3 regions of the Mesorhizobium sp. LEGMi-168a genome follow, and region 3 is predicted to be linked to each of the others. Evidence: riboswitches for the same ligand, from Rfam matches in the RefSeq annotation. Region 3 holds a riboswitch; each other region holds the start of a gene.

Region 1 (10,595 bases), on a different contig from region 3:
CGCGAGTTCGCCGTAAACGCGGCCCGGCCGTGCCGCCATGACGACGACGCGGCTGGAAAGGAACACGCTTTCGAAGACGCTGTGGGTGACGAAGACGACGGTGAAGCGCTCGTCCTGCCAGAGCTCCAGAAGGTCGTTGTTGAGCTTGAAGCGGGTGATCTCGTCGAGCGCGGCGAAGGGTTCGTCCATCAAAAGGATGCGTGGCTTGGTCACCATGGCGCGCGCGATCGAGACGCGCATCTTCATGCCGCCGGAAAGCTCGCGCGGCACGGCGTTCTCGAAACCGGTGAGGTGGACGCGCGACAGCATCTCCATCACCGCCGGCTCGGCCTGGGCGCGCGACACGCCTTTGAGCCTCAGTGGCAGCCAGACATTGTCGAAGACGCTGGCCCAAGGCAGCAGCGTCGGCTCCTGGAAGACGAAGCCGATATTCGACCGATCGATCGAGCCGCGCCAGTCGAGCTGGCCGGAGGTCGGCGTCGACAGGCCGGCAATCAGCCTGAGCGCCGTCGACTTGCCGCAGCCCGACGGGCCGAGCAGGCTGAGGAAATCGCCCTCCCGGATCGCCAGGTCGACCTTGCTCAACGCCGTCACGCCGTTGGAAAAGACCTTGCCGACATTGCGCAGCGAAAGCAGCATCGGGGCCTCGCCCGATGCCTGCTTCCGCGCCACTTTCTCCTGGATCATATCAGGCAGGCCGCCTTACTTCTTCAACTCCAGCCCGACGCCCTTGTTGATGAAGGCGAGCGTATAGGCCTTCTTGATGTCGATGTCCGGCTGCGCGACCTTGGCCTTGACCATCTTGTCGTAGAAGCTCTGGATGCGCGCATCGGTCATCGCGCCGATGCCGAGCTTTTCCGAATCGCCGGAATCGACAATGCCGAACTTCTTCAGCTGCTCGATCGAGAAGGCGATCTGCTCGTCCGTCATGTCCGGATTGTCCTTCTTGATCATGTCGTTGGCGGCCTTGTTGTCGCCGTAGAGATAATTATACCAGCCCTTGGCCGAGCCATCGACGAAGCACTGCACCACCTCCGGCCGCTTGTCGATCGTGTCCTGCATCACCTCGACGGTGGTCGCGTAGGTATCCCAACCGTTATCGGCGAGCAGGAACTGGTTCGGCACGAAGCCGCCCTGCTTCTGCACGGCGAAAGGTTCCGACGTCACATAGCCCTGCTGGATCGACTTTTTGTTGGCGATGAAGGGCGCCGGATTGAAGGTGTAGGGCACGCGCTTGGCGGCATCGAAGCCGAGATCCGTCACCATCCACTGGAAGAAGGTCTGCGCGCCCTCGTCGCCGAGGATGTACTGATCGGCGTTCTTGAGGTCCTCCCACTTATCCAGCCCCTGCCCCGGTTGGGACATGATGACCTGCGGATCCTTCTGGAAGTCGGCGGCGACGACGCGCATCGGAATGCCCTGCTGCACGGCGTCGAAGGCCGATAGCAGGTTGCCGCCCATGTAGAAATCGATCTTGCCGGCAAGCAGCATCGGCCGGCCGCTGACCTGTGGGCCGCCCTGCATGATGGTCACGTCGAGGCCGCAGGCGGCATAGGTGCCGTCGGCGATCGCCTGGTAGTAGCCGCCGTGCTCCGGCTCGGCCAGCCAGTTGGTGCCGAAGGTGACTTTCTCGTTGGCCGCGGCGCCCAGCGTGCTGGCAGCAAGCAGCGCGATCGCACCCGCCAGGATCTTTTCTTTTCCGTGCATAAACATCACCCTCTCTTGGCTCCGGCGCGCTGCGCGCTGGGCTTGACACCATTTGTTCAAGAAGCAAGACACATGCCACCGCCTGGGCCGCCTGCTTGCGCGGCAGTCATTGCCGAGACCGGACGGGTCATGCTGTACGAAAGGCATCGTGCCTATTTTTTGGACGCCTGTCCACAATCGCCCGGGTGGCATGCACCGCATCTTGTAGGTTTCGTGAATCCGGCCTTAGTCTGCCTGTAGACAGGAGAATGCAATGCTCAAATACCTCGCCCCCCAATCGATCAAGCCGCCCTTTGCCCGCTACAGCCACGGCGTCGAAATCCCGGCGGGAAAGCGCATCGTCCTGTGCTCGGGCCAGTTGGGCATCGGCCCGGACGACGCCGTTCCCGAGGATGCTGGCGCGCAGACGGAGCTGTGCTTCAAGAACATCGCCGCGATTCTTAGCGAAGCCGGGCTGACGCTGAACGATGTCGTGCGCATCAACGCCTTCGTCACCGATCGTGCGCATCTGCAGGCCTATATGGACGTTCGCAATCGCCTCTTTTCCGATCCGGCGCCGGCTTCGACGCTTATGATTGTCACCGGATTCGCCCGCCCGGAATTCAAGGTCGAGGTGGAGGTGCTCGCGGCCGGCTGATGGTTGCCCGCGACCGCCAGGCGCTTTAGATCATCCCAATGAAGCCAATCGGGAGACGAAAGTGACGACAGGACGTGTGTGGTGGGGCGACTACCGGACGACCGAATACGCCTCGATCGATTCGGAAGCGACCATCGCCGTGCTGCCGGTGGCGGCGATCGAGCAGCACGGCCCGCATCTGCCGGTCTCGACCGACACCTCGATCATGACGGGCATGCTGGAGACGGTGATCGCGCGGCTGCCCGACGACCTCGACATCCGCATCCTGCCTGTACAGGCAGTGGGCAAGTCGAACGAGCATCTCCATGCGCCCGGAACGCTCACCTTGCCTGCCACCACTCTCGTCGATGCCTGGACCGAGCTTGGCCTGTCGGTGGCCCGCGCCGGCGTCAGAAAACTGATCGTCGTCAACTCGCATGGCGGCAATGAGGAAATCATGGGCATCATCACGCGCGAACTGCGCGTGCGCGCAAAAATGCTGGCGGTGAAGACGAGCTGGCAGCGCTTCGGCCGCCCGGCCGGCATGTATACCGAACTGGAGGACCGTCACGGCATCCATGGCGGCGACGTCGAGACCTCGCTAATGCTGTATTTCCGGCCGGATCTCGTCGACATGGGCAAAGCCGATAATTTCGTCTCCAATGTCGGCCGTGCCGAAAAGGAGTTCGCCCTGCTGCGCCACACCGGCACGCATGCCTTCGCCTGGATCGCCAGCGACCTCAATCCAAACGGCGTGGTGGGCGACGCCAGCATCGCCACCGCCGAGAAGGGCCGGCTGACCGCTGAGCATCAGGCCGACGGCTTCATCAATCTGGTCAGGGATGTGCGCAAGGCAAAGCTTGCCGACTGGCTGTCTTAGGCATGTCGCCCAAAAGTGCGCAGCGGTTTTGGGAGAACGACATGCATCAAAACAAAGACCTAAGCGCGTCGCCTGAATTCGCTTTAGCGCGACGCGCCTTAGACCGAACCGACTTAGGCCTGGATATCGAGCTCGAAGGGCGTCCCTTCAAAGGCATCTGCGCCGCGTCCGATCGCGTCGATCGCCGCAATCATGCGGCCGTCGCGTCCAAGCAAGGTGTCGGCGACGGCGATCAGCCGGGGATTGGGCGTCGCTGATGGCGAAAGAAAACGCAGCGTCTTGGCCAGTTCCACCTCGTCCCGTTTGGGCGCCAGCGCTGCCGCAATAATGTAGGCCGACGCCGTCGAGCGGCTGATGCCGGCATAGCAGTGCACGACCATCGGCTTTGCCCGGTCCCATCGATAGGCGAAATCGAGCAGCGCGCGCACATGTTCCTCGCCCGGCATGGTCATGCCGTCCTGCGCGACAGCGATATCATGCATGACCAGATGCAGATGGTTTTCCGCCAGGATCGAGGCCGGGCGGACAACGTCGGTACCCGCCGCAAGCAGCGACAGCAGGCGCTCGGCTCCGGTTCTCGCCACGGTCTCCTCGATCTTCGACAGCGGACAGACATGGATCATCGCACGATCTCCTTCGGCGCATCGTCGCGCCGCGAGGCCCAGGCCGCAAGTGCGCTTTCGAGGCGCTGCCATTCCGCCTCGCTGCCCGGCAGGCCCGCCCGCAAGGCCTGTGGCCGGCCGGCAAAATGGCGCAGCAGGATGCCGCGCTCGCCAAGCGCCGAAAACAGGGCTGGAGCATCCGTGAAAGACAGATAGCGGAACAGGGTCGTGCCGCCGGCGAGCGGCACGCCGAACTTGCCGAGCAGCGCGTCGAGCCGCCCGGCCTCTTCTGCGAGACGCCTGCGCATGGCGGCTTGCCATTCTGTGTCGGAGAGCCCGCGAATGCCATATTCGAGCGCCGGTCCGGCGACAGCCCAAGGCCCGAGTTGGGCGTCCAGCCGCTCGACCGTCAGTGGGTCGGCGAGCGCGAAGCCGAGCCTGACACCGGCGAGGCCGAAGAACTTGCCGAACGAGCGCAGCACCCCGATGCCGCCCTCGCCGACATCGCCGGCCAGGCTGTGCTCAATCGGGCCGACATCCATGAAGGCTTCGTCGACGACCAGCAGGCCGCCCTTCCCGCGAAGCCGCGCGGCAAGGTCAAGCAGCCGATCTCTCTCGATCACTCGCCCGTCCGGATTGTTGGGGTTGACCAGCACCGCAAGGTCCGCATCCGCCAGGGCATCGAAATTGTCCACCTCCGCCACCGCATGGCCCGCGATTGCGGCGGCTCTGGCGTGCTCGGCATAGGTCGGGCCGAGCACCAGCGCCTTGCCGGGCCTCACCAGCGAAGCGACGCGCGGCAGGAGGATCTGCGTGCCGGGCGCGGCCGCGACGTGCGCCGCCGACGGCGCGCTATAGGTCCCGGCCGCAATTTCGGCCAATTCGCGCTGTCGTTCCGTTTCCGGCAATCGCGACAGGGCGGTGGCGGGCAATTCGAAAAGCGGGTAGGAGTGCGGATTGATACCTGTCGAAAGATCGACGAAAGGCCGTGGCGCGTGGGGGAAGAGCGCGCTCGCCCGGCCAAGGGATCCGCCGTGATCCACCGCAGCAATCGCTCCATCAAGAAGCTTCATGTCGATCCTGATCGCTTTCCTGTCACTTGCCGTTGAACGTACCCTTGGCTATCCGGACTGGCTGTTCAACGCCATCGGCCATCCCGTCACCTGGATCGGCAGGCTGATATCCTTTCTCGATCGCAGGCTCAACCGCGCGACCGATTCCGACGAATTGCGTCGCCGCCGCGGCGTCCAGGCTTTGTTGATCATCGTGCTCGTGCCGGCCGCCATCGGCCTGACGCTGCATGTCCTGCTCTGGCTGATCTTCCCGTCCGGCCTCGTCATTGCCGCTATCCTCGGCTCCTCACTGCTGTCGCAGAAGAGCCTTGCCGAGCATGTCGAGGACGTCGCCGATGCGCTGGAGACCGGCGGGCTGACGCTCGGCCGCATCGCCGTCTCGCGCATCGTCGGCCGCGATCCGGAAAAGCTCGACAAGGCGGGCGTCGCCCGCGCCGCGATCGAAAGCCTGGCCGAGAATTTCTCCGACGGCATCGTCGCGCCAGCCTTCTGGACCGGCGTCGGCGGGCTGGCGGGAGGTGCCGCCTACAAAGCCGCCAACACCGCCGATTCGATGATCGGCCACCGCACGCCGAAACACGAGGCCTTCGGCCGCGCCGCGGCCCTATTCGATGACAGGATCAACCTGCCGGCATCGCGCCTTACCGGCCTGCTGATCGTGCTGGCAGCCTTCCTGGTCAAGGGCGCCGATCCTCGCAATGCCTGGCAGGTGATGCGCCGCGACGCGAAGAAGCACCGTTCGCCCAATGCCGGCTGGCCGGAAGCCGCCATGGCCGGCGCGCTAGGACTGTCCTTGGCCGGGCCGCGCAGCTATGGCGGCGAGATCGTCGAGGATGCCTTCATGGGCGAAGGTGGCCGGCGCGAAGCGGAGAGCACGGACATAAGGCAAGCGCTGAAACTCTACCGGGTCGCCGACTGGCTGCTGATCGGTCTGTTCGCGGTCCTGTCGGCAATCGTGATCTACCTGACCATTTTGATCGGCGGCTAAAACTCAATTCCCTGCTGGGCCTTAACGCCGGCGGAGAAATGATGCTTGGTCAGCCCCATCTCGGTGACGAGGTCGGCCGCGTCGATCAATAGTGGCTTGGCGTTGCGGCCGGTGACGACGACATGCAGGTCCTCGCGGCGCGCTTTCAGCGCCGCAACCACCTTTTCAAGGTCGAGATAGTCGTAGCGCAGCGCGATGTTGAGCTCGTCGAGCACCACGAGGCTGATCGACGGGTCGGCCATCAGGTCGAGCGCCTTCGCCCAGGCGGCTTCGGCGGCGGCAATGTCGCGCTTGAGGTCCTGCGTTTCCCAGGTGAAGCCCTCGCCCATCGCATGCCAGACGACGCGGTCGCCGAAAGCGGCGAATGCGTCCTTTTCGCCCGTGTGCCATTTGCCCTTGATGAACTGGACGACGCCAATGCGCTTGCCGTAGCCGAGCATCCTCAGCGCAAGCCCGAAGGCCGCGGTGGTCTTGCCCTTGCCCGGTCCGGTGTTGACGATCAGCAGTCCCTTCTCGATCGTCTTGCCCGCCACCTCGGCATCCTGCACCGCCTTGCGCTTGGCCATCTTGGCGCGATGGCGTTCGGCATCCTTGTCGTCGATGGTCTTGTCGTCCGCCATGTCATTTCACCTTGAGCGGCAGCCCCGCCACCATCATCAGCACGCTGTCGGCGACGGCCGCGACCTGCTGGTTGAGCCGCCCGGCGGCGTCGCGGAACCGGCGCGCCAGCGCATTGTCCGGCACGATGCCGAGCCCGACTTCGTTCGACACCACGAACCAGGGCCCGCGCGGACGCGACAGCACGTCAGAGAGCCGCCGGCATTCGGCCTCGATATCGTGCTCCGCCAGCATATGATTGGTGAGCCACAATGTCAGGCAATCGATCAGCACCGTCTGGTGGTCGGGCAAGGCCTCGATCGCGCCGGTGAGATCCAGCGGCGCATCGACGGTCACCCAGCCTTCGCCACGCCGAGAGCGATGCAGCGCGATGCGCTCGTGCATCTCGTCGTCATAGGCTTGCGCTGTGGCGATGTAGGTCCAGGGCGACGGGTTCGCCGTCGCCAAGGTCTCGGCATGCGCGCTCTTGCCGGAGCGCGCACCGCCGATGATGAAGGTCAGATGACCCTGGGAGCGATCAGGCAAAGCTGTCGCGCAGGCTGGTCGCCGTGCCGGTGAAGCGGCCGCGCACCACACCGACGACAGCGCCCAGCACCAGCCAGAACACCAGGTCGGTAAGCGTCACCGCCACCACGAACTGGTGATGCAGTCCTTCGGGAATCGCCGTCTCGAAACTGTCGGGCTGCGGCGCGCCGACGACGTGCGGCGCAACGATCAGCACGACGGCCAGGATAGCCAGCAGCAGCGACTTGCGGAAGGCGATCAAGCCGAGGCCGACAGCGGTCGCCGCCACTGTCGAAATCCACCAGATCTGTCGCGGCAGAAGCTCTGCCGCCGGCATTGCCGGCAGTTCGGGCGGCAGGCCGAGGCCAGGCGCCAGCGTGAACACGGCAAAGCCGGCGAGGCCCCAGAACACGCCCTGGCGCCAGTTGCCGATGCCGCCGGCGAATTCGGAGACCGCGACCAAGATCAGCGCAAAGCCGATGCCGGTGACGATATTGGCGACCACGTTGAAGGCGAAGCGCTCGAAGCCATCGGCCGGCGCCCAGCCTTCGTCCTCGGCCGGAGCGGCCGCTTCCGTCGGCGCCGGAGCCGCGCTGCTCATCGCGTTGTCGGCCGGAGCGGCCGAGCTCATCGCATTGTTGTCTGTGGTCGCGGCATGATCATGGTGATGACCGCCACCCGCCTTTTCATAGACTTCCGCCTTGAGGATCAGCGGCACGGTCGCATAGGCCTGCATGCAGGCGAGCGCTATGCCCGCCACAAGCCCCGCGATCGCCGCGATGAACACGACGTTGCGAAACAGATTCATGATGTCGGACCTGGCTTAATGGCAGGGAAACGCCATCGAGTGGCGATAGTCGTGGGCGGCGTTGTGGACCGCATCGATATGCGAGAAGCCGACAAAGCCGACGACGAAAATGCCGAGCAGCGCGGCCATTGCCAGCTGCATGATGCGCGACTGCGAGGAGACGGAGGCGCCGAGGGAGACGGAAGCGGTATTCATGTCTTGTCCTTTCGCCCTCCACCCGAGGGCATCGAAGTCAAACTTTCCCGTCGCCGGCAGGTCTCCTGGCTCGCGGATCCGCGCCCTTCCCCACCTTCCCGAGGAAAAATCCTCAGTGGTCTATGGAGAGGACTACCGCACACAGTTGCGGGGGCAGCCACGGCTTTGGGCAGGAAGTCCGCCCTCACCGCATTCCCTCTTGGCTCCAAAAACGGAACCGACGACGCGATCGACTATAGGCAGAATCGTCGCGCCCGGCAAACCAAATTCCGTCACGCCGAAGCGCGATTGCGGCATGGTTTCGCGTGCTAGGAGACGGCGATTCGTTTGGCGACAAGCTGCTGCAATCGCCACAAATGGGCGTCGTGGATGCCGCGCGCTTCGAGATTCTTGACGGTGTTGTAGAGATAGTCGGCGCCTGAACCCCAATGGCCACAGGACGTCGCCAGCCTTTCGACCACCTCCTCTTCGCCGAGCGGGCCGGCATAGGTCGTGCCTTTGCGGTTAATGACGAAGGCGAGCGCCCGCAACGGCCCTTTGTCGGTTGCAAGCTGCAGCAGGCGGGGATGGTAGCTGGTCGGCTTCAGCGTCATCTCGCGCCGGAAAAGCCTGTCCAGCGCCTGCCGGCGCTCACCACCGTTCAGCCGGAAGGCAACGCCCTCGCATTGCCCGCCGCGATCCAGCGCCATCATCAGGCCCGGACTCTGCTTGGTGCCGCGCCAGCGCGTCATGTTCATACAGAAGGAGCGATGCCAGCCGCGCGCCATAGCGATCCGCTCCTCGACATGCTCGATTTCAGGCTTCCAGATCAGCGAACCATAGCCGAACAGCCACAGCGGTTCGGTCGCGGGAAGCTCAGCCTCGAACGTATCGAGCATCGCCTCGTAATCGTTGTCGGAGAGATGCTGCGCGTCGGGATCGGGTCCGGAGTCCTCGACCGCACGAAAACAGCGGGCGACCAATTCCTCTGTGAGTGACATCGTTCTTGCAGGCATGCCTTGCGACCCTGATTAGCCCGGCAAGCGCCGGCGTCGGCAAAGCGACCTTAAGGGCGGTGCAGGGACACCACAATGGCCACGCAATTGACAACGGCCTTGGCGGGGTGTCGGCTGTCGGCAGCCAGGGAGAAGCCGATGCAGCCGAATCCGAGCGAACGCGATCTCTACAACGGTCTGACCAGCCTCGAGCCGACATTGCCTGCGGCGGCCTATCGGGATGCTGAGGCCTTCCAACATGATCTCGACGCCATCTGGTACCGGAGTTGGCTGATGGTCTGTCGCGAAGCCGATCTCGCGGAACCGCTTGCCTTTCGAACCGTGCGCATCGGCTCGCAGGAGGTCGTGGTGCTGCGCGACGAGACCGGGAGCTTACGCGCCTTCCACAACACCTGCCGGCATCGCGGCTCGCAGCTTTGCCAGGAGAGCGTGGGGCGGCTGAAAGCAAGGCTGCTTACTTGCCCTTATCACGCCTGGTCCTATTCGCTGCGCGGCGACCTCGCGCGTGTGCCGTCCAAATCGCTGCCCGAAGGCTTCGACAAGGCCGATTATCCGCTCTACCGCGTGGCGCTCTCGGTGTGGCGCGGCTTCGTTTTCATCAACCTTGCCGACGATGCCGGCGGCTCGGCGGAAACCTCCTTCGATCCCGCCTCCGGAAACCTTTCCAACTGGCCGCTGGAGACGCTCGTCACCGGGCACCGGCTCAGCAAGGTGATGAACTGCAACTGGAAGATTTTCTGGGAGAACTTCAACGAGTGCCTGCACTGTCCCGGCGTGCACAAGGACCTGTCACGGCTGGTGCCGATCTACGGCCGCGGCCTGATGTCGAGGCATGACGATCCGGAATGGGCGCGCCACGCCGACAATGACGCGCCGGAGTTTTCCGGCGGCCTGCGCGCCGGCGCCGAGACATGGTCGCGCGACGGGCGCGTCCATGGACCGGTCTTTGCCGGCCTGACGCCGGCCGAGCGCGCCGCCGGCCAGACCTATGCCACCTCGCTGCCCTCTATGTTCGTCGTCGGCCATGTCGACTATGTCCGCACGGTGCGGCTGAGCCCGCTCGGCCCCGAGCAGACCGAGCTCACCGCCGAATGGCTGTTCGCGCCCGATGCGCTTGCGCAGACCGATATCGACAACATCGTCGCCTTCGGCACCCAGGTGCTCGAAGAGGACGCCGCGATCTGCGAGATCAACCAGAAGGGCCTGTGCTCGATCCGCCACGAGGCGGGCGTTCTGATGCCCGAGGAATACGACTTGCGCCGCTTCCACCAATGGGTGCGCGGGCGCCACGCGGCTTTCCAGCCGGTCGCTAGTCAAAAAGATTTCGGCAGATAGCGCCAGGTGAAGAAGCCGCAAAAGGCGGCCAGTATGCCGAGCGTGACGAACACCGAGCCGAGGCCGAAGAAGGTCAGCACCACCGAATAGACCAGCGGCGGCGTCAGCTCGGAAAAATCGAGATAGGTGCGGTAGACCGCAGCCATCTGCGCCTTTTCGTAAGAACGCACCGAACGCATGAAGGCAGTGGAACCCAGCGCGTCGAGTGCGATGGTGAAGAGCGCGCCGCAAAGCAGGAAGGCGGCGGTGAGTAGCGGCGCGGCTGCGCCGACCC
Region 2 (10,595 bases), on a different contig from region 3:
CCCGACCTTGCCAGCGGCGCGAGTCGCGGCTGCGAGGGGGTTTTCCGAATCGTCCTCGTCGCGGCTGGCGACGGCGTTGGCGGCAGCGTCGATCAGCGCGATCTGGGTCGGGAACATGTCGCGGAACAGGCCGGAGATGCGCCAGGTGACGTCGACGCGTGGACGGCCGAGTGCTGCCGGCGGCAGCACTTCGATGCCGGTGACGCGGCCGGTCGCGGCATCCCATTGCGGCCGGCAGCCCATCAGCGCGAGGCCTTGCGCAATCTCCTCGCCGCCGGTGCGCAGCGATGCCGAGCCCCAGAGATCGATGACCAGGGAGCGCGGCCAGTCGCCATGGCCCTGCATATAGCTGCGCACCACTTCTTCCGCCGCCGCCTGGCCAAGGTCATAGGCGGTCGGCGTCGGCATGGTGCGCGGATCGGCGGTGAAGAGGTTGCGCCCCGTGGGCAGCACGTCGGAGCGGCCACGCGCCGGCGCTCCGGCGGGACCTGCCTTGATGTGGCGGCCGTCGAGCGCGGCCAGCAGGGCCACCTTTTCGGCTTCGGCGCTTTGCCGGCGCAGCGGATCGGCGTCATCTTGGGGCGCGCGGCCGTAGACGTGCAGCCCGTCCTTGACGGCGAAATCCTTGAGATCGCAGAGCCAGGCGTCGATGCGGCGCAACGCCTCGTCGGGAGCGTCGGTGCCGGCAACGCCCGCCTCAGCGGCAAGACCGGACTTCTGCGCGGTCTCCACGATGAGTCTCGCCAGCCGGTCGCGGCGGCGGCGGTCGAGCCCGTCGGCCTGGGCATATTCGTCGACCAAGCGCTCCAGCCGCTGCTGAGCTTCATCGAGGCCGGCGCCGGTCAGCGGCGGCGGCAGATGGCCGAGCGTGACGGCCGAGATACGGCGCTTGGCCTGTGCGGCCTCGCCGGGGTTGGAGACGATGAAGGGATAGAAGACCGGCAGCGAGCCGGTGACGATCTCGGGAAAGCAGGTGTCGGAAAGCGCGACCGTCTTGCCCGGCAGCCATTCCAGCGTGCCATGGGCGCCGACATGGACGATGGCGTGCACGCCGAGCGCTTTCTGCAGCCAGAGCCCGAAGGCGATGAGCGCGTGGCGAGGGGGCAAGGAGGGGTCGTGGTAGTCGGCGCGGCGATCGGCGGAGCGGCCGCGGTCGGGGGCGAGAGCGACGGTGATGTTGCCGAAAGTGGCGGCGCGGAAGGGGAAGCGATTTTCGAGGCTCGCCTGCGAAGGTCGGCGTTCTGTCGCGCCCCCCTCTGTCCTGCCGGACATCTCCCCCACAAGGGGGGAGATTGAGCTGTCATCGGCCCTTTCGCCAATCTCCGACGTCGAAAGAGGAAAGCCGGCGGAGGAACTGCCAATCTCCCCCCAAGTGGGGGAGATGTCCGGCAGGACAGAGGGGGGCGCATTGACGTGAGTTTCGTGATTGGCGTTGCCCCACGCTTCCTCCATCGCACCGCGCGCGGCCTGTGGCAGCCCGGCCGAAAAAGCGACGTAGTCCTGCAAGGCAAGCCCTTGCCTGCTCACCTCCAGCGCATCCAGCAACTCGCGCGGCGATTGCGGAATCCCTTCAATCGCATAGCCCTGTTCCTTCAGGTCATGCAGCATGGCGAGCACGCTCGACGGCACGTCGAGGCCGACGGCGTAGCCGGTACGGCCGGGCGCGCTCGGATAGTCGGGGATCAGGATCGCCAGCTTGCGTCCAGCCCGCTCCGTCCGCTGCAGGCGAACGAAGGCGGCAATGCGCTTGGCTACCTGCGCGACGCGGTCGGCTTCCGGCCGGTTGGCAAAGGCGCGGAAGGCCAGTGCCGGATCGGTCTCGACCTCGCCCTTGAAGGAGATCGCGCCGGCGAGGATACGGCCGTCGAGCTCGGGCAGCACGACGTACATGGCGAGATCGGCCGGCGCCAGGCCGCGCTGGTTCTTCTCCCAGACCTTGCGCAGGGTGGTGGCGACGATGACCTGGAACACCGGCACGCCGGCGCGGTCGAATAGGGTTTCGGCACCGGGCTCGGCGCCGGAGGCGAAGGCAGTGGCGGTGATGATGGCGGACGGGTGCAGTGAGGCGATGGCGTTTTCGACAAAGGTCAGAGACACCGGATCCTTGAGGCTGGAGACGAAGATCGGCACCGGCGCCAAGCCCTGCTGCCGCAACGCTTCCGCGAGAGCGTCGATTGGGGCAACGTCGGCCGCCAGCAGCATCGATCGGTAGAACAGGATCGGGATGACGGCCGCGGCGTTTCCCTCCCCCTTGAGGGGAGGGTGGCCCGCAGGGCCGGGTGGGGTCGGGACGACTGGGCTCAACGCCTCTTTCCGGGGGCGTCCTTCAGGGCGTCGGCGCGCGTCACGGAGGACCCCACCCCCGGCCTGCAGCCGGACCCTCCCCTCAAGGGGGAGGGGGACCACGCCGCAGCCGGGTTCGTAGTAGCCGGCTTTCGGCACGCTGATCGGTTCGGCAACCATCAATTCCGATCCGGCCAATGTCGCCAATCGGTGCACGAGTGCGGCCATGTTTTGAGGACCGCCTTCGCGGAAATAGCCGAGCAAGGCGTCGAGTTCGGCGCGTGGCAGGGTCGAGCCTTCGATCAGGCGCTGGTCCTCGTCATGGCTTTCGCCCGGCAGCAGCGCCAGCTTGATGCCGCGCTCGCGGGCGATCGCCGCAAGCTGGTCGCAGCCATAGCGCCACCAGTCGTAGCCGCCGAGGATGCGGACCAGGATGACCTTGGCGTGGCGCGCCACGCTGTCGATCCAGAGATCGACGGACATCGGATGGCGAAGATCGCGCAGTGCTGCCAGCCGCATCGACGGCAGCCGCTCCGCGTCCGCCTTCCAGGCAGCCGCCAGTCCGGCGAGGTCGCTGTCGGTGAAGGACAGGGCCACGACATCCGCAGGCGTCTGCCTGAGGTCGATCGGCTCGGCTAGATCGTCGAGCGAAGCGGACGTCGTGGTGAGAATATGCATCGCGGTTCGTGCTTTGCCTCAGCCGGCGAGAATACGCTCGATCGCCGGGCGGTTCAGTCCCTTGAGGCCGATGACGACGAGCCGCGAACGGCGCTCATCCTCCGCCGTCCAGGCGCGGTCGTAATAGTGGTTGACGCGCGGGCCGACGGCCTGGAGCAGCAGCCGCATCGGCTTGCCGCCGACCTCGACAAAACCTTTGACGCGCAGCACGTTTTCCTGCTCGGCGGCGATGGCGACGCGTCTCGCCAGCTCATCGGGATTGGCGATCGACGGGATATCGATGACGAAGGAGTCAAAATCGTCGTGCTCGTGGTCGAGCTCGTCGTCGTGGTGGGTCTTGCGGTTCTCGATGTCGTTCTCGACGGCAAGGCCGAGGCCAAGCAGCACCGACGGATCGACCTTGCCGTGCGCGGTCGGCACGACCTTCACGGCGCGCGCCACGTGCTCGCCGATGACGGCGTTGGCGCGCTTCGAGCCCGCCGCATCCATCAGGTCGCTCTTCGACAGGATGATCAGGTCGGCGCAGGCGATCTGGTCCTCGAACACCTCTTCGACCGGATCGTCATGGTCAAGGGAATCGTCGGCGGCGCGCTGCGCCTGCAGGGCATCCATGTCGGAAGCGACGCGGCCATCGGCCAGTGCGGGGCCGTCGACCACGGCAATAACGCCGTCGACCGTCACACGGCTCTTCACCGTCGGCCACTGGAAGGCCTGGACGAGCGGCTTCGGCAGAGCGAGGCCGGAGGTCTCGATCAGGATGTGATCGACCTTCGGCGTACGCGACAGGATCTGGTCGAGCGCCGGCACGAAATCGTCGGCAACGGTGCAGCAGATGCAGCCATTGGCGAGCTCGACGATGTTTTCCTCAGGGCAAGTCTCGATGCCGCAGCCTTTCAGGATTTCGCCGTCGATGCCGACATCGCCGAACTCGTTGACGATGATCGCCAGCCGCTTGCCCTTGGCGTTTTCGAGCAGGTTGCGGATCAGCGTCGTCTTGCCGGCGCCGAGGAACCCGGTGACGACGGTGCAGGGCACGCGGGAAACGGAAGCGTTCATGGTCAGTCCTTCAGCATGTCGAGGGGAGGGATACGGGCAACAAGGCCGCGCTTGAGGGAATCGGGCCGGCCACGCCAAGGGATGAGGCCATCGGTCGAGGTCGCGAAGAGCTTTGCGCCGGCGACGAGGTCGGTGCCACTGGTCGTATCCAGATCGCCGAAGACGTAGCTCCAGCAGCCGTCGCGCAGCAGCGCAGCGCTCAAACGGCGTTTGCAATTGCCGAGGCATTCGACGGTGCGGATGCGGATGTTTTCGCCCGACGCGGCGTGGCGCGTGTCTTCGGCCAGCAGCGCGCCGGCGCGCGGATGGGCATCCGAACCGGTCTCGTCACGGCAGGAGGAACAGACAATGACGGTCACGCCGGCCAGCGCGTCGTCGGGTTCGGGCGAAAGATCAGCTGTTTTAGCCGGAAAACTGCCGTTGCGATCCAAAACCAGGCTCCTTGCCCGGAAAACCCGCCGAGCGATCGGATACTTAAAGTCTCAGACGGCAGGTCTCCTGGCTCGCGCTTCATCGCCTTGGCGCCGCCTTCCCGGGAACTTCCCAGTGGTTTTCGGCTGAGGCTCGTCGCTTACAGTTGCGGGGACAGCCGCGGATTTGGAATTTTTCAACTCCGCACCGCATTCCCTCTTGGCTCCTCCCTTTGCCGGGAGAAGACCGTCTGGCTCGGATTTAGGCTTACGGCTATGCGCCTGTCAACGCGCGGCTACGACACCGCCAAGTCAGCCAGCGCCGGCCCGAGGTCGCCGGCCGGCGTCACTTCGATCGCCTCCAGGCCGAGCCATGCCTGCATCTGTTTCAGCTCGTCGAAGAGCTGAGCAGCCGTTTCCGGCGGCGCGCCGGCCTCGGCATAGGCGGCATGGACGCGCAGCACGCTCGCCGGGCGATCGGCCCTTAAGTCGACGCGGGCGACAATCCGGTCGCCGAGCAGGAACGGCAGCACGTAATAGCCATACTGGCGCTTTTCGGCCGGCGTGTAGATTTCGATGCGGTAGCGGAAGCCGAACAGCTTTTCGGTGCGCGTTCGCTCGAAGACGACTGGATCGAATGGCGCGAGCAGGGCGCGGGCCTCGATCCGGCGCGGCATGCGGGCGTCCTTGTGCAGATAGGCGGTCTTGTCCCAGCCTTCGACTTTCACCGGCAGCAACTCGCCCGTTTCGACCAGTTCCTCGATGCGGTCTTTGGTGTCGCCCGGCGCCAGGCGGAAATAGTCGCGCAGGTCGCCATAGGTGGCGATGCCATGGGCGCGGGCGGAAATGCGCAGCAATTCGCGGTGTGCGTCCTCCACCGACGGGACAGGCAGATCGAGAATGGCTTGCGGCAGAACACGTTCCGGCAGGTCATAGTAGCGCTCGAAGCCGCGCCGGTAGGCGGTGGTGATGCGTCCGGCCCAGAACAGCCATTCGAAGGCGTGCTTGGCCTCGCTCCAGCCCCACCAGCCGCCATTGCCCTTGTGGCCTTCGATGTCGGAGGCGGCGATCGGCCCGCGTTCGGCGACTTGCCCGTAGATCTCCTCGATCATCTCCTTGCGCTCGCGGCCCCATTTGGCGAGGCCGAGATACATTTCCTCGCCCTGCTCGGCGCGCCGCATGCGCCAGCGCATCAGCGGCCAGGTCTCAACCGGAAGGAAGGACGCCTCATGCGCCCAATATTCAAACACCGCGCGCTTGCGGGTGACCGCGGCATTGTCGAGCAGCGCAAGCGGGTAGGGGCCGAGGCGCGAATAAAGCGGCATGTAGTGGGCGCGAACCACCGCGCTGACGGAATCGATCTGCAGCAGCCCGGTTCGGGAGAGCACGCGGGAGAGGTGCCGACGGTTGGGCTCGCCGCTGGGGCGAGGGTCAGTAAAGCCCTGCGCGCCGAGCGCGATGCGCCTGGCAGTGCGAAGCGAGATTTTTTCCTTCATCAAGCTACTCTTGCCCTGTTCCTTTGCCGGGATTTCCAGCTCGCGATTCCGGCCATGCTAGCAGGCAAATGGCGGGAGATATGTCAGGAGAGAAAAGTGGAGTAAAAAGTGAAGGAAATCAAACAGGAGCGGATCGGACCAGTTTCTTTCGATATGGCGTCCAGGCCCGGATTTTGAACAAGGTTTGACTTGCGTCGCTGGAACCGCTGCGCTAACCCTCGCCGCGTCGCAGCATAGGGCCCTTAAAACGGTTCAGCGGGTTAAACTGTCACGCTTCCGCATTAGAGTCCCTTGCTGTAATCAAAGTGAACTGGCCCGCCAAAGGAAAGTCGCCGCATGAGCGCACTCCTGACTTCGTACCTGCCCATCGTCCTCTTCATCGCGGTGGCGATGGTCGTCGGTCTCGCGCTTATCGTCGCGCCGTTCCTGGTGGCCTACCGCAATCCCGACCCGGAAAAGCTTTCCGCCTATGAATGCGGGTTCAACTCGTTCGACGACGCCCGCATGAAGTTCGATATCCGTTTCTACCTGGTGTCGATCCTGTTCATCATCTTCGATCTCGAAGTCGCCTTCCTGTTCCCGTGGGCGGTGTCCTTCTCGAAGGTCGGCATGCTCGGCTTCTGGTCGATGATGGTGTTTTTGGCGGTGCTGACCATCGGCTTTGCCTATGAATGGAAAAAAGGAGCGCTGGAATGGGATTGAACGACAGTTCAGGCACCCTCGTCGCGCCGAAGCCCAAGGGCATCATCGACCCCAACACCGGCAGGCCGGTGGGGGAGGACGATCCCTTCTTCCTCGAAATCAACAATGAGCTGGCCGACAAGGGTTTCCTTGTCACTTCGACCGAGGCGCTGATCACCTGGGCGCGCAGCGGCTCGCTGATGTTCATGACCTTCGGCCTCGCCTGCTGCGCGGTCGAGATGATCCACACCTCGATGCCGCGCTACGACAGCGAGCGTTTCGGCGTCGCGCCGCGCGCGTCTCCGCGCCAGTCCGACATCATGATCGTCGCCGGCACGCTGACCAACAAGATGGCGCCGGCGCTGCGCAAGGTCTACGACCAGATGCCGGAGCCGCGCTACGTCATCTCGATGGGTTCTTGCGCCAATGGCGGCGGCTACTACCACTATTCCTATTCGGTGGTTCGCGGCTGCGACCGCATCGTGCCGGTCGACATCTATGTGCCCGGCTGTCCGCCAAGCGCGGAAGCGCTGCTCTACGGCATTCTTCTGTTGCAGAAGAAGATCCGCCGCACCGGCACGATCGAACGGTGAGCCAATGACCCTGGCGTTGAACGAACTCTCCACCTATCTCGGCGAGAAGCTCTCCGGCCGCATCGGCGAGGCCGTGCTTGCCTATGGCGAGCTGACGGTTTCCGTCGAGCCGGGCAATTTGATCGAGGTGGCGACCTTCCTGCGCGACGACGCGCGCTGCCAGTTCATCTCGATCATCGACGTCTGTGGCGCGGACTATCCGTCGCGCGCCAGGCGCTTCGACGTCGTCTACCACCTGTTGTCGCCGAAGCAGAATGTCCGCATCCGCCTCAAGGTCCAGGCCGACGAGGAAACGCTGGTGCCGTCGCTGACCGCTGTCTATCCCGGCGCCGACTGGTACGAGCGCGAGACCTACGATCTCTATGGCGTGCTGTTCTCCGACCATCCGGATCTGCGGCGCATCCTCACCGACTACGGCTTTGATGGGCATCCGCTGCGCAAGGATTTCCCGCTGACCGGTTTTGTCGAGGTGCGCTACGACGACGAAGCCAAGCGCGTGATCTACGAGCCGGTGGAATTGAAGCAGGAATTCAGAAACTTCGACTTTTTGAGCCCGTGGGAGGGAACGGATTACGTCCTGCCGGGCGACGAGAAGGCGAAGGCAAATTGAGGCGCCACAATGGCTGAAACCTCCGTCCGCAACTTCAACATCAACTTCGGTCCGCAGCATCCTGCGGCGCATGGCGTTTTGCGCCTTGTGCTTGAGCTCGACGGCGAGGTGGTCGACCGCGTCGATCCGCATATCGGGCTGCTCCATCGCGGCACGGAAAAACTGATCGAGGCCAAGACCTACCTGCAGGCCGTGCCTTATCTCGACCGGCTCGACTATTGCGCGCCGATGAACCAGGAGCATGCCTTCGCGCTTGCAGCCGAGCGGTTGCTCGGCATCGAGGTGCCGAAGCGCGGCCAGCTGATCCGCGTGCTCTATTCTGAAATGGGCCGCATCATGTCGCACATCCTCAATGTGACGACGCAGGCGATGGACGTCGGCGCGCTGACCCCGCCGCTGTGGGGCTTCGTCGAGCGCGAAAAGCTGATGGTGTTTTATGAGCGCGCCTCCGGATCGCGCATGCACGCGGCCTATTTCCGGCCGGGCGGCGTCCACCAGGACCTGCCGCAGAAGCTGATCGAGGATATCGGCAAGTGGATCGATCCGTTCCTGAGGTCGATCGACGACCTCGACGCGCTGCTCACGCCCAATCGCATCTTCAAGCAGCGCAATGTCGATATCGGCACGGTTTCGCTTGCCGACGCCTGGGCTTGGGGTTTCTCGGGCGTCATGGTGCGCGGCTCGGGCGCTGCCTGGGACCTGCGCAAGGCGCAGCCTTATGAATGCTACTCCGAGATGGATTTCGACATCCCGGTCGGCAAGAACGGCGACTGCTTCGACCGTTACCTCGTGCGCATGGAAGAGATGCGCCAGTCGGCGAAGATCATGCGCCAGTGCGTCGATCTGCTGCTCGGCAAGGAAAGCGCCGGGCCGGTGTCGAACCTCGACGGCAAGGTGGTGCCGCCGAAGCGCGCGGCGATGAAGCGCTCGATGGAAGCGCTCATCCACCACTTCAAGCTCTACACCGAGGGCTATCGCGTGCCGGCCGGCGAGGTCTATGCGGCGGTCGAGGCGCCCAAGGGCGAGTTCGGCGTCTATCTCGTCTCCGACGGCACCAACAAGCCCTATCGCTGCAAGCTGCGCGCGCCGGGCTTCGCGCATCTGCAGGCCATGGATTTCCTGTGTCGCGGCCACATGCTGGCCGACGTCACGGCCGTGCTTGGCTCCCTCGACATCGTGTTTGGTGAGGTCGATCGCTAAAATGTCAGTCCGCCGTCTCGCAGATGCCAGCGTCCAGCCAGCCTCCTTCGCCTTCAACAAGGCGAACACGGCGGCGGCCAAGCAGTGGATCGCCAAATATCCGAAGGGACGTGAGCAGTCGGCCATCATCCCCTTGCTGATGCTGGCGCAGGAACAGGAAGGCTGGGTCACCAAGGCGGCGATCGAGACGATCTCCGACATGCTCGGCATGCCGCGCATCCGTGGCCTCGAGGTCGCGACCTTCTACACGCAATACCAGCTCAATCCGGTCGGCACGCGGGCCCATATCCAGGTCTGCGGCACCACGCCCTGCATGTTGCGCGGCTCGGAAGCGCTGATGGATGTTTGCCGGTCGAAGATCCATCACGACCAGTTCCACACCAACGACAAGGGCACGCTGTCGTGGGAGGAGGTCGAATGCCTCGGCGCCTGCGTCAACGCGCCGATGGTCATGATCTTCAAGGACACTTTTGAAGACCTGACGCCGGAGCGGCTGGCCGAGATCATCGATCTTTATGAGGCCGGCAAGGGCGCCACTGTAAAGCCCGGACCACAGAACGGCCGCACGGGCTCGGAGCCGGCGTCCGGGCTGACGACGCTGAAGAGCGAGAAGGCCATCCTGAAGTCGACTCGCGAGAAGGAAGCCAAGGCTGCGGCGAAGGCGGCCAGGGAGGCAGCTGCATCGGCAGCCGCGCCAGCCGCCGCCGTCTCGCAGGCGCCCGCCACGCCGGCGCCATCGACCCCGGTCGGGCCTTCGAAGTCCAGCAAGCCGAAGACGGATGCGCCCGAAACCAGCCCGGCGCTGAGGACGCCGTCGCCAGTCAAGGTTTCGCCGGCCACCGAGAAGGCGGCCAGCGTCAGGGCGCCGCGCCATTCCGCCGCCAATGCCAACCAGGCTGATCCGGAAGTCGAAGGGGTTTCGAAGCCGCGCAGCGGGCCGACGATCAAGGCCGAACCGGCTTCCGCCTTCAAGTCGCCCGAAACCAAGCAGCCTGTCGCCAAAATGGCGAAGCCTTCGCTCGAGGACAAGAATCGCCCGGCCGGCATCGAGCGCCCGGCAACGGTTGACGATCTCAAGCTGATCTCGGGCGTCGGACCGAAGATCGAGAGCACCTTGCATTCGCTGGGCATCTACACCTTCGCGCAGGTCGCCGCGTGGAAGAAAGCCGAGCGCGAATGGGTCGACGGTTATCTCAGCTTCCGCGGCCGCATCGAGCGGGACGACTGGGTGAAGCAGGCCAAGGCGCTCGCCAAGGGCGGCGTCGCCGAATACATCCGCGTCTTTGGCAAGAAGCCGGTCTGAGGGACGAACCATGCTTCAGGACAAAGACCGCATCTTCACCAACATCTACGGCCTGTTCGACAAGTCGCTGGCCGGAGCACAGGCGCGCGGCATTTGGGACGACACGCCCGGCCTCATCGCCAAGGGGCGCGACTGGATCGTCAACGAGATGAAGGCGTCGGGCCTGCGCGGCCGCGGCGGCGCCGGCTTCCCGACGGGCCTCAAATGGTCGTTCATGCCCAAGCAGAGCGACGGGCGGCCGAGCTATCTGGTCATCAATGCCGACGAATCCGAGCCGGGCACCTG
Region 3 (10,595 bases):
GGACAGAGTTCCTGCGCAAGTTGACCCGGCGCGGCCTCAGAGGTGTCAAGCTGGTTGTCTCCGATGCTCACGAAGGCATCAAGGCAGCAGTCTCCAAGGTGCTGTGCGCCACCTGGCAACGCTGCCGGGTTCATTTCGCCCGCAATGTTCTGGCCCATGCCGGCAAGAGCGGCCGCCGCGTCGTCTCGGCCTTCATCGCCACCGCCTTCGCCCAGGAGACGGCGGAAGCCGCCAGCCTGCAATGGCGCGCCGTCGCCGACCAGATCCGGCCGAAGGTGCCGAAACTCGCCGCCATCATGGATGAGGCCGAGCATGATGTGCTTGCCTACATGAGCTTCCCCAAGGAGCATCGTGTCAAGCTGCACAGCATAAACCCGATCGAGCGGCTCAACGGTGAGATCAAGCGGCGCACAGAGGTCTTCGGCATCTTTCCCAACGACGACGCCATTGTCCGCCTCGTCGGAGCATTGCTGCTGGAGCAGAATGATGAATGGGCCGTCCAGCGTGCCCGCTACATGTCTCTTGAGACCATCAGCCAGATGAGTGATGATCCGCTCGTCAGCCTGCCGGCAGTGGCACGCTGATCAATCCGGCCCATGCCGGAGAGCACGGCGACCAATGCCGTCACCTACACCACGTCAGTGGGCACGATCTTATCGAAACTCTGAAACTAATTGGCGCCACTTACCGGTGGCAGTTTCAGGCGATCTTGATATCATTCGACGTGCTACTGCAGCATGCGACTAGCCTCGCAATTCTGCTGGCGCCACCCTACCGTCACGCCCCAATCGATCCGACCAAAGGCCCCGGCTCGCAATCTTTGCGCAGCCGAGCCAGGCCGTCTGGCAGGCGCGCGCGCCACAGCTCTGCACAGCGCTCATTTGTTGATTTGGCCCGGTCACCTATTCCTGTAGGCGAGGCCCCTAGTCGCCTTCCACGCGATTTGGAGAACACGCCGACAGCGCAACGCGCATTCGCATAATGACATAAACATTTCTTTATACGGTATTGACAAAAGAGTGGACGGCTATGATTGTCTCCGTGTCGTGGTTCTCCGTGCGGCGCTGCCGCATCGGAGCTAAGAGGGAAGCCGGTGCGATGCCGGCGCTGCCCCCGCAACTGTTAGCGGCGAGCCGACCCCACTCATGTCACTGAGGCGAACAGCCTTGGGAAGACGGGCAGAGGCTATGATCCCCGCGAGCCAGGAGACCTGCCACGGCGAACTACGTCCACGGGCGGGGTGTCTTGGCGGGCGCGGCAGCCCGGCGTTCGTGCCGGACTATTAGCGCCTTCTTTGTCCCGCGCCCCAACCATCGGGGTATGGCATGACTGTCTCTCAGCAAATTCCTGTAGCAACGCTCGGCGTGCCGCGTATCGGTCGTCGGCGAGAACTGAAATTCGCGCTTGAAAGCTATTGGTCCGGAAAATCTTGTGCTGCCGACCTTCTCGCGACGGCGAAGGCGCTCCGTGCCGCCATTTGGGAGGAGCAGCGCGATCGCGGCGTGTCGAAAATCCCGTCGAATGACTTTTCGCTCTACGACCATGTACTCGACTCCGCAGCCATGGTCGGCGCCGTGCCGCCCCGCTACGCATGGAATGGCGGCGAGGTCCCACTCGACATCTATTTCGCCATGGCCCGCGGCAACCAAGGTCAGAGGGAGGATTGTAGGCAGGCAGGCCGCCAGCACGCGGCTCATGGATCTAGCCTGAACGCGATGGAAATGACCAAATGGTTCGACACCAACTATCACTACATCGTGCCGGAACTTGACGACGATCAGGCGTTCACGCTCTCGTCGACGAAACCGGTTGATTACTTCCTCGAGGCAAAGGCCCTGGGCATTCACACACGCCCGGTCATGCTGGGGCCGGTCACTTTTCTCAAGCTGGCGAAGTCACCTGCTGAAGGGTTCAGTCCCATCGCGCTACTTCCACGGCTTTTGCCCGTCTACGAGCAACTCCTGCGGAGGTTGAAACTCTCGGGAGCCGATTGGGTGCAGATCGACGAGCCAGCGCTTGTGCTCGATCTAAACCCGAACGAACGAGCTGCATTTGAATTTGCCTATGGGCAGCTGTCAAAGGCCGCGCCCGAGCTGAAGATCATGCTGGCTACCTATTTCGGGCCGCTGGGGGACAATCTCGAGATGACGATTTCTCTGCCGGTAGCCGGGCTGCATGTCGATCTCGTGCGCGCTCCGGAGCAGTTGGAAACGATTGGTCGGCTCGCGCCTAAGGATCTGGTGCTCTCGCTTGGCTTGATCAATGGCCGCAACGTCTGGCGTGCGAACCTCACTGCCATTCTCGACCGCATCAAGCCGATCGTCGCGGGCTGGCCCTTGGACCGAGTCGAGATCGCGCCTTCGTGCTCGATGCTGCATGTGCCGATCGACTTGCGTATGGAGACGGCACTGGATGCTAACATCAGGTCGTGGCTCGCCTTCGCGGCCCAGAAGACCGGCGAGCTGGTCATCCTGGCCCGGGCCTTGTCCCAAGGTAGGGATGCGGTGGCTGGCGAGTTGAAAGCTTCTGCCGAAGCTGCCGCGACTCGCGCAACATCCACGAAGGTCCACGACCCGCTCGTTGAAGGGCGGATCGCCGACATCAACGGCGCTATGAAGCAACGAAAGAGCGCATTTGCCGAGCGTTCCAGGGTCCAGGCCCGCACGCTCGGCCTGCCGCCGTTCCCGACGACGACGATTGGATCCTTCCCGCAGACGCCTCAGGTGCGCAAGGCGCGTTCCGCTCATGCGAAGGGCCAGCTCAGCTATGTCGATTACGAAACCTTTCTGAAGAAGGAGACCGAGGCTGCTATTCGCTGGCAGGAGGAGATCGGGCTGGACGTGCTGGTGCACGGTGAGTTCGAACGAAACGACATGGTACAGCATTTCGGCGAGCATCTGTCCGGCTTCGCCTTCACACAGCAGGCGTGGGTGCAAAGCTATGGCTCCCGCTACGTGCGTCCCCCTATCATCTTCGGCGACGTGTCGCGCCCGAATCCGATGACGATGCGCTGGTGGGAATTCGCTCAGTCGCTTACGGAAAAGCCGGTGAAGGGAATGCTGACAGGCCCAGTGACCATTCTCAACTGGTCTTTTGTTCGCGACGACCTATCCCGCGCCGAGGTCTGCCGCCAGATTGCGCTCGCCATTCGCGATGAAGTGACGGATCTCGAAAGATCTGGCGCAAGGATGATCCAGATTGACGAGGCGGCATTTCGCGAAGGCTTGCCGCTGCGCAAGTGTGATTGGACGGTCTATCTCGACTGGGCTGTCGAATGCTTCCGGATCGCTTCAACGGGTGTGAAGGACGCGACTCAGATCCATACTCACATGTGTTATTCCGAGTTCAACGAGATCATCGACGCGATCGCTGAAATGGATGCGGATGTAATTTCGATTGAGACGTCACGCTCGAAAATGGAACTGCTGGACGCCTTCACGAGCTCCAAATATCCGAATGAAATCGGTCCCGGAGTTTATGACATTCACTCACCACGTGTCCCGGAAGTCGGCGAGATTTCGGCCCTCCTCATGCTTGCCCGCGAGCGACTGTCCGACGGCCAATTGTGGGTAAACCCCGACTGTGGCCTCAAAACGCGCAAATGGGAGGAGGTCCGCCCTGCCCTCATGAATATGGTCGCTGCAGCGCGCTCGCTCCGGGAGAAAGTGCAGGCCGGAAGTCTTTGATCTCTCACCATGTGTGAATCATCAACCACCGCGTGAAGGCCGTGAATGTGTAAACCGCATCTTTGGAAATAAGTTACTCCAGCGAAAATCTGCGGTATCTGCGGATCTGCAGTTTTCCTTCGACACGTGATTTGGAAGGAATACCAACTGGGACAAAAACGCCTTATAGGATAAGCTGCCTACACATTTTTTTGACCAGTCTCACGCCAGCCTAGATGCCTAACGTTATCCCATCGTAACACATTTGGATCGGGCCAAGTATTTGCGTTCTCATTGAGGTCGTGATTGTCCAGTGAAAGTCGCAATCATTGTTCATTGCGACTTTCCGTAGCCAGTTGGCCGTTTATTTTCCTAAGATGCGCGATCTTCGTCTGCCAGTTTTTCGCCAAGCTGGGTGGTCCCCATGATGGCGACGGCCTGTTTCAGATCCCAGACCTTGCCCGAATGAAAGTATGGCGCGGTGAGTGCTACGTTGCGCAGCGGCGCACGCGGAAAACATATGAACCGTCGGCTGTATTGGTGACCGCAAATCGGCCCTTGTCATTTTCCGGCAGGACGTCGGGGCTGGGCTTTTCAACGAGGCCGAATGGGTAATAGCCGTCCCCACCAACATTGACCCCGTCATGGCAGGAAGAGCAGCCCTTGTCCATGAAAAGTGTCAGGCCCTGTTTCTGTTCGGAAGTCATGGCGGCATCATCACCTTTGAGGAAATTATCGAAGGGGGCCGGCGTGACCAGTGTCGCTTCGAAGGCTTCGATTGCCTTGGCGAAGTTTTCGAATGTTACGCGATCATCTTCACCCGGGAAAGCTGTATTGAACGACTCGACATATTGCGGCATCGACTTGAGGGTGGCGATGACTTGACCCGGTGTATTGGCCATTTCAACGCTGGCTTGGAACGGTCCCTTCGCCTGAGCCTTCGGGTCTTCGGCGCGACCGTCCCAAAACTGGGCGATGTTGAAGACAGCGTTCAGTACGGTCGGCGCGTTGCGCGGTCCCTTCTGCCAGCCATGGCCGATCCAGGTCTCACGATTGTCGTCGCCGCCGGTTGCCAAGTTGTGGCAGGAGTTGCACGAGAAGACGCCTGACACCCAGACGCGAGGATCAAAGAACATTGGCTTGCCGAGCGCGATCTTCTCCGGGGTGATAGGGTTGTTGGCTACTGCCGGCGTGGTGGATGGCAAAGCCTTGAAAGTGGCCAGAGCCGTTGCTCTGAGGTCTGAGGGGGATTGCTTGCGCAGCAAAAGCGGCCTCTGCTGGCAAGGCGACAGCCACCGCAGTGAATAGGATCTTCATAAATGATCTCGTTGCGTGGTGCACGCAACCACTTTACGATATGCGCTCCGTCAACGCCTTGCGCTAGATCAGCGGCGACACCTGTTTTTTCGCGGTAGAGGCGAAACGGCCGGGAAGTGAACGCTCTTCTCGTTTGGATTCTGAGCGACGGAAGGGCGTGCTGATCGTCAGGCCCCAAGCGCTGGTGCCGGAGCGCGTTTCGATTCTCTCTGCTCCTTCTACTATGAATGAAGAAACCGGGGTCGGCACCTCGTCAGATTTCAGTTCTGGCCGGTCTCCCAGCAGTTCGTATTCTGCCTCCCGGTGTGCCTTCGCCATAGCGCGCACAACATTTGCTTACGAGCTATGGGCTTGGATATTGAGCTCCAGCTTACGCGACTGCTCTCGATATCACTGGAAATTCGGTGCAAAGCTTACGGCCAGGACGCGCCTGAAATGCGCGAAGCACCTCGGTACGGTCGCCAACAACGGACGGATCAATGGTCATGAAGGCGAATATGGCGCTATAGACGTCGCTTCTGGACGAGCGTTGGCAATAATTGCTCTTCGAGACAGTTGTTGCTTTCAGCGACAACCGGTACTATGAAGCGACGCTTCGCCGACTGTATTTCACTCGCCGCCTGGAGCGTTTAATGACGGAAGAAGCCGAAAAGATCATCGACGCCCTCATCGAGCTCACCGCCGATGTCGTGTCTGCCTATGTCTCCAACAATCCGGTTCCGGTGGGAGATCTACCCGGTTTAATCGGTCAAGTGCATGCTGCGCTCAAAGGCGCGGCCGCAGGCCTTTCCGCGGAACAGCCAGAGGCTCTCAAGCCTGCGGTACCGATCAGGAAGTCGGTGACACCGGACTACATCATTTCCCTTGAGGACGGGAAGAAATTCAAATCGCTCAAGCGCCATCTGTCGACCCATTATGGGCTCACGCCGGATGAATATCGTGCCAGATGGGGCTTGCCTGCCGATTATCCTATGGTAGCGCCGAATTACGCCGCGGCGCGCTCGGCCCTGGCCAAGACAATGGGGCTCGGCCGCAAACCGAAAGAGCCGGAGATGCCCGAGCCTGCGAAGCGGACGCGCAAGAAGGTCGCAGCTTGATTTCGGCAATCGAGAGTCGTTCGGGAGCGGCGCAGCCTGGGCTTAACCCGCATGGAATATAAAAAAGGCGGGATCAAACCCGCCTCCAGACCGCTGACAAACCCGTCGATTTTCGGCGGGGTTTTGTTTTGTGGGTTGATTGCACTTGGCAAATTGATGTCGGGAGGCAATGTCAGGAGGCTGGCGACGCAGGTTGGGCCTCATGCGAGGCTCGGTTTAGGCTTTGGCCAGAGGCTGATTGCGATCTTTTTCATGTTCTGGGCGGCGGCTGCGATCAGGCACTGGCAGGCGACGCGTGTTCGCCCTCGGAAGTGGGCGTAGCGATGGCCGAAGAGCTGCTTGGCATCGGCGAAGGATCGCTCGACGGTCTCCTTGCGGCGGCGATAGATGGCCTTGCCCCATGCCGTGAGCCGGTTGGCGTCGACGCGCTCGCGGGCGTCCTGCCAGACATGACGTGTGATGGTGCGCTCGGCCTTGGCGTTTGATGTGCAGGAGGCCAGCAGCGGACAGTCGCGGCAGATGGCTGGGTCGCTCCTATATTGGCGGTAGCCGGCGCGATCGGTTGTGGCGTAAGTGAGCAACTGACCCTGCGGGCAACGATAGCCGTCCAGCTCCGCTTCATGGACGAAGTCGCTCTTCCGCATCTTGCCGGGCTTTGGCGGGCTCGGGTTGCGATAGCCGATGACGCCCCGGACGTTCCTGTCTTCCAGTCCCTTGGCGATGCCCGGCGTGGCATAGCCGGCATCCAGCCCCGCCGCCGCCACCGTGAAGCCGAAGCGCTCCACCTGGCGGTCGAGCCGGCCAAGATAGACGATCGAGTCGTGCACGTTGGCCGGCGTGGTGTATGTGTCGGTGATGATGCCGCAGCGCCCATCCACCGTGCGGTGATCGAGGTAGAAGAAGCCCTTCGGCTTGCCCTCGCGCACCATGTAGCCGGCCTCCGGATCGGCGCGCGAGACCTTGGTCTGCTTCTCAGGCGGCTTGCGCTGCTTGTCCTTCAGCGGCTTCTGGCCATGCAGCGCCCGCTCGGCCTCGATCGCGCGGTCGAGATCGGCCCAGTAGTCGGCACGCGACTTGGCGACCATGGCAAGGTCGTATTTGCCCTTGTTGGCGTTGGCCTTCAGATGCGTGCTGTCGGTATAGAGCACCGTGCCGTCGACCAGACCCACCCGGATCGCCTGCTCGACGATGCGGTCGAAGATCGCTTGCGCGATGCTCTCGTCCTGGTAGCGCCGCCGACGGTTCTGCGACAGTGTCGAGGCGTCGAACACCTTGTCCGTCAGCTTCAGCCGCAGGAACCAGCGATAGGCGACGTTGACCTCGATCTCGCGCACCAACTGACGTTCCGAGCGAACTCCGAACAGGTAGCCGATGAACAAGGCCTTGAACATCAAGGTCGGATCCAGCGGCGGCCGGCCGTTGTCCGCGCAATACAGCGGCGCCGTCAGATCGTGGATGAAGGAGAAGTCGATCGCTCGATCGATCTTGCGAAGCAGATGATCCGCCGGAACCAGTTGGTCCAACGTTACCATCTCAAGCGCGGTCTGTTCGGGGGCGGGTCGCTTCAACATGACCCAGTGAATCAAAAACCCCCGGCTAACGCCAGGGGTTTTGTCAGCAGTCTGAAGGCGGGGTCAAACCCGCCTTCCTTTTCGTAACAGCCTTCCTTCACAAGCAATTCGCGACGCCTTACAGCAACTGGTGCTCGACCTTACAGTTGAGCCAAGTTCTTTCTCGCTCTTATCGATCAGCCGTGGCTACCTCCGGGCGCACCGCGCCCACTCTTGCCAGGACGAAGGAAAAAAACTTCAGCCAGCTTTGCTGAGGCTGCCAGCGGAGGATTTGCTAGTTTAGCGGTCCTGTTCGATCTCGTAGCCGAGACTTCGGCGCGGCAAAAACGAAATTCCGGCACTGGAAATGATCAGGCAGTGGCAGCTGTGTCTTGTGCTGCCACTTCAGCATGGCCTCCAGAGTACCCAATCCTCCAATGTCGCGTTTATAGCTGCTCCTTGGAGGTCGGTCATGGAAGGTTTTAGCTGCCGAGGCTCGTAGGGCGTGCTGACGGCGATCCAGCACTGCATATCGCTCACTAGACGCCCTTCGTTGCGTGACGCATTACTCGTCGAGCTTCCATGTCAATGACGTGGTAGTACACGGTAAGCGGTAGAGCAACTCGCCAACGTCAGAACGCGTGGTGTCATAGACATGTCCGTGTTCACACCGAGATAGACACCTCCCGTCGTGTGAGCGCCGAGTTCAAATCGGTCTGACCAATTGCCTTTGATCGGTCTTAGGTTGATTACCGCCATTACGCCTCTCTCGCATGTGTTCTCTGTGAAGTGCGATTGAAGGTTGTGATCATTCGCTCCCTGTCACCGGTACCCGCCTCCAGCAACCCGTCACACTCATCAGGACCATGGCGATGCTGGTTGCACTTGTTGTCGGATCTTTGACGATGTCCGACATGAGACACGGCGCTGTAAAGTGATCGCGTTGTTCTGCAATCATTTTCCTAGTTGGCACGACACTTGCAGTCGTATGCGCAAATGCGTTGCCGCGGCGCGGACTGGGAGAACTCATCATGATCACGCCCAGTAAACATGCGATCGCCGCCGCGAAAACTAAGCTTTCCCGAGCCGGAGGAGAACCTCGCGCTTGTTTTCCAGTCGACATCATTTTTCACGTTGTCCGGGCATGACCGCATTCGATTTCCACCCAACGCTGAGTTCTCCCGACGACGATCACTATCTTTGGCTTAAGATGTAGAAGGAGAACGGGCACATCCATGGACCGCCAGCCAGTCGGCCAGGGACCCTGGAGCACTTCGGTGGAAAGCAGTTCGATCGCGATCGCGACGCTCTGACGACGATTTTCGACCGTCCCGACAAGATTCCCCTGATCACAAGGAGAAGAGAATATCATGCAGAGAAAGGGAATGGGCGTGGCCCGGGGAGTAGCAACGGGCCTTGTCCTGATGGTGATGGGACAGCAGGCCGTCGCGGCCGAGCTTGCGCAAGCCGCGAACGTCCCGCAGGCGGGAGTCCCGGTCGCGGAATGGCCAAGCCCTTGGCAGATCCGACTGCGCGCGCTGGGGGTCATCACCGAGGATTCGGGCCACGTTAATGGGGTGCCCGGCTCCGATCTTTCCTATTTGGACACCGTGACGCCGGAACTCGATATCTCCTATTTTTTCACGGACAACATCGCCACCGAGCTTATCCTTGGCACCACCTACGCAAACGTCAACGGCCAGGGAGAGATCGGCGGGCTGGGCAACATCGGCAAGGTTTGGCTGCTACCGCCCACGCTCACATTGCAGTATCACTTTACCAATTTCGGCGCATTCATGCCTTATGTCGGTGCCGGCGTGAACTACACGATCTTCTATAACCAGGATGTCGGCAGTGCCGATGCTCTCGATATTAAGAACACGTTCGGCGTCGCGCTGCAGTTAGGATTTGACTACATGATGAACCAACATTGGGGCGTCAACTTCGACATGAAGAAGCTTTTCCTCAAGCCAGATTTCGACGTCACGGTGGACGGCGCGAAACTAGCAGGAAAAGCTGCTCTCGATCCGTGGTTGATAGGCGCAGGTGTCACCTACCACTTCTAATCATGAAAAGCGAAGGCGGCTTGGTGATAGCTGATCTCAACTGAAGTGGCGCCTTGTGCGACCTTTTTATGGTCGTTCCTTCACAGACGACACTTAAGGAAGCCGTTGTTCAGGAGCGGTCGCTCGCTTGCCCGGACCAAGAAAGTGTACTTGGTCAATGCAATCCGACCAACGTTTGAAATGGGATGGCCAGATGCGCCTCGGATCACGGTGACTACCTTCTGGAATGTTGATAGAATCACTTTGCCCGCCAACAGTCTACTGGCTGTGCCTCTGGGAACTCGACGCTCCTCGTCGCCGACAAGATGTCTGTTCAGCCATGTTGAGACAGCTAGCTGTTCTTTGCGCAGCCCGAGACCCGCGTTTGCCCTCCCCATGGCTTGACCCCGCAATGATGCTGTCTGTGAGGTTGTGTGCGTCAAGATCTGCAAAAACGGGGCGGCCATGATGGCTGGTCATGCGGCTTGGCGTGGTGCGAGCTTCCTGTGTTCGCGCAAATCATCCATGTTGATGTAGCGATTTGCCTCCATCCAGTTCTCGTGGGTTTCGACGGCCAAAGCCCTGACGAGACGCAGGCAGCTCTCGGGGTTATCGCACGACATAGGTGCGGGGCCTGATCTCCCCGTTGAGACGCTCCAGCATGTTGGTGCTCTTGAGGTGGCTGTGGTGTTGGCGCGACAGCCGGAAGGAGGTGAGCGTCAGCTCGGTGTTCCCCTCGACCCAGGCGATCAGCCGGGGATAGTGGGGACGCCCATTTGGATAGCCATGCGGCGAGGTCGACCTTGGCCTCTGCAAGGTCACGCGGGACTGTTAGGAATTCTATGCGCGAGGCCGGTTTCGTCATTGCCGACGAAGCGCTCCCGAAGACGACGGCGAACTGTGTCTTGGCCTCGAACCACT

The links. A riboswitch is a leader RNA that binds a small molecule or an ion and turns the genes downstream of it on or off. The one in region 3 is predicted to bind cobalamin.
Region 1: it holds a riboswitch for cobalamin, as region 3 does, so the genes downstream of both, AC4FWB_RS32710 (CbtB domain-containing protein) here and metE (5-methyltetrahydropteroyltriglutamate--homocysteine S-methyltransferase) in region 3, are expected to answer to the same signal.
Region 2: it holds a riboswitch for cobalamin, as region 3 does, so the genes downstream of both, AC4FWB_RS31325 (DUF1636 family protein) here and metE (5-methyltetrahydropteroyltriglutamate--homocysteine S-methyltransferase) in region 3, are expected to answer to the same signal.

What each region holds. Positions count from the first base shown of each region.
Region 1 covers NZ_JBZEGV010000049.1:5,705-16,299, forward strand. The annotation lists gene AC4FWB_RS32660 (ABC transporter ATP-binding protein) at 1-687, opposite strand, end outside; gene AC4FWB_RS32665 (ABC transporter substrate-binding protein) at 703-1,707, opposite strand; gene AC4FWB_RS32670 (RidA family protein) at 1,961-2,344, shown strand; gene AC4FWB_RS32675 (creatininase family protein) at 2,406-3,203, shown strand; gene AC4FWB_RS32680 (tyrosine phosphatase family protein) at 3,317-3,826, opposite strand; gene cobD (threonine-phosphate decarboxylase CobD) at 3,823-4,878, opposite strand; gene cbiB (adenosylcobinamide-phosphate synthase CbiB) at 4,877-5,866, shown strand; gene cobO (cob(I)yrinic acid a,c-diamide adenosyltransferase) at 5,863-6,486, opposite strand; gene cobU (bifunctional adenosylcobinamide kinase/adenosylcobinamide-phosphate guanylyltransferase) at 6,488-7,009, opposite strand; gene AC4FWB_RS32705 (CbtA family protein) at 7,002-7,796, opposite strand; gene AC4FWB_RS32710 (CbtB domain-containing protein) at 7,812-7,991, opposite strand; cobalamin riboswitch at 8,030-8,228, opposite strand; gene AC4FWB_RS32715 (gamma-glutamylcyclotransferase) at 8,300-8,971, opposite strand; gene AC4FWB_RS32720 (aromatic ring-hydroxylating oxygenase subunit alpha) at 9,125-10,321, shown strand; gene AC4FWB_RS32725 (MFS transporter) at 10,300-10,595, opposite strand, start outside.
Region 2 covers NZ_JBZEGV010000041.1:11,551-22,145, forward strand. The annotation lists gene AC4FWB_RS31315 (cobaltochelatase subunit CobN) at 1-2,961, opposite strand, end outside; gene cobW (cobalamin biosynthesis protein CobW) at 2,980-4,017, opposite strand; gene AC4FWB_RS31325 (DUF1636 family protein) at 4,020-4,448, opposite strand; cobalamin riboswitch at 4,489-4,694, opposite strand; gene AC4FWB_RS31330 (winged helix-turn-helix domain-containing protein) at 4,724-5,923, opposite strand; gene AC4FWB_RS31335 (NADH-quinone oxidoreductase subunit A) at 6,260-6,625, shown strand; gene AC4FWB_RS31340 (NuoB/complex I 20 kDa subunit family protein) at 6,616-7,197, shown strand; gene AC4FWB_RS31345 (NADH-quinone oxidoreductase subunit C) at 7,202-7,807, shown strand; gene AC4FWB_RS31350 (NADH-quinone oxidoreductase subunit D) at 7,817-9,007, shown strand; gene AC4FWB_RS31355 (NADH-quinone oxidoreductase subunit E) at 9,009-10,310, shown strand; gene nuoF (NADH-quinone oxidoreductase subunit NuoF) at 10,321-10,595, shown strand, end outside.
Region 3 covers NZ_JBZEGV010000035.1:395-10,989, forward strand. The annotation lists partial or broken gene AC4FWB_RS29645 (IS256 family transposase) at 1-584, shown strand, start outside; cobalamin riboswitch at 1,031-1,232, shown strand; gene metE (5-methyltetrahydropteroyltriglutamate--homocysteine S-methyltransferase) at 1,326-3,686, shown strand; partial or broken gene AC4FWB_RS29655 (cytochrome-c peroxidase) at 4,050-4,982, opposite strand; gene AC4FWB_RS29660 (hypothetical protein) at 5,046-5,300, opposite strand; gene AC4FWB_RS29665 (Ros/MucR family transcriptional regulator) at 5,615-6,079, shown strand; gene AC4FWB_RS29670 (IS1182 family transposase) at 6,280-7,650, opposite strand; gene AC4FWB_RS29675 (OmpW/AlkL family protein) at 9,000-9,695, shown strand; partial or broken gene AC4FWB_RS29680 (transposase) at 10,151-10,497, opposite strand; partial or broken gene AC4FWB_RS29685 (transposase) at 10,555-10,595, opposite strand, start outside.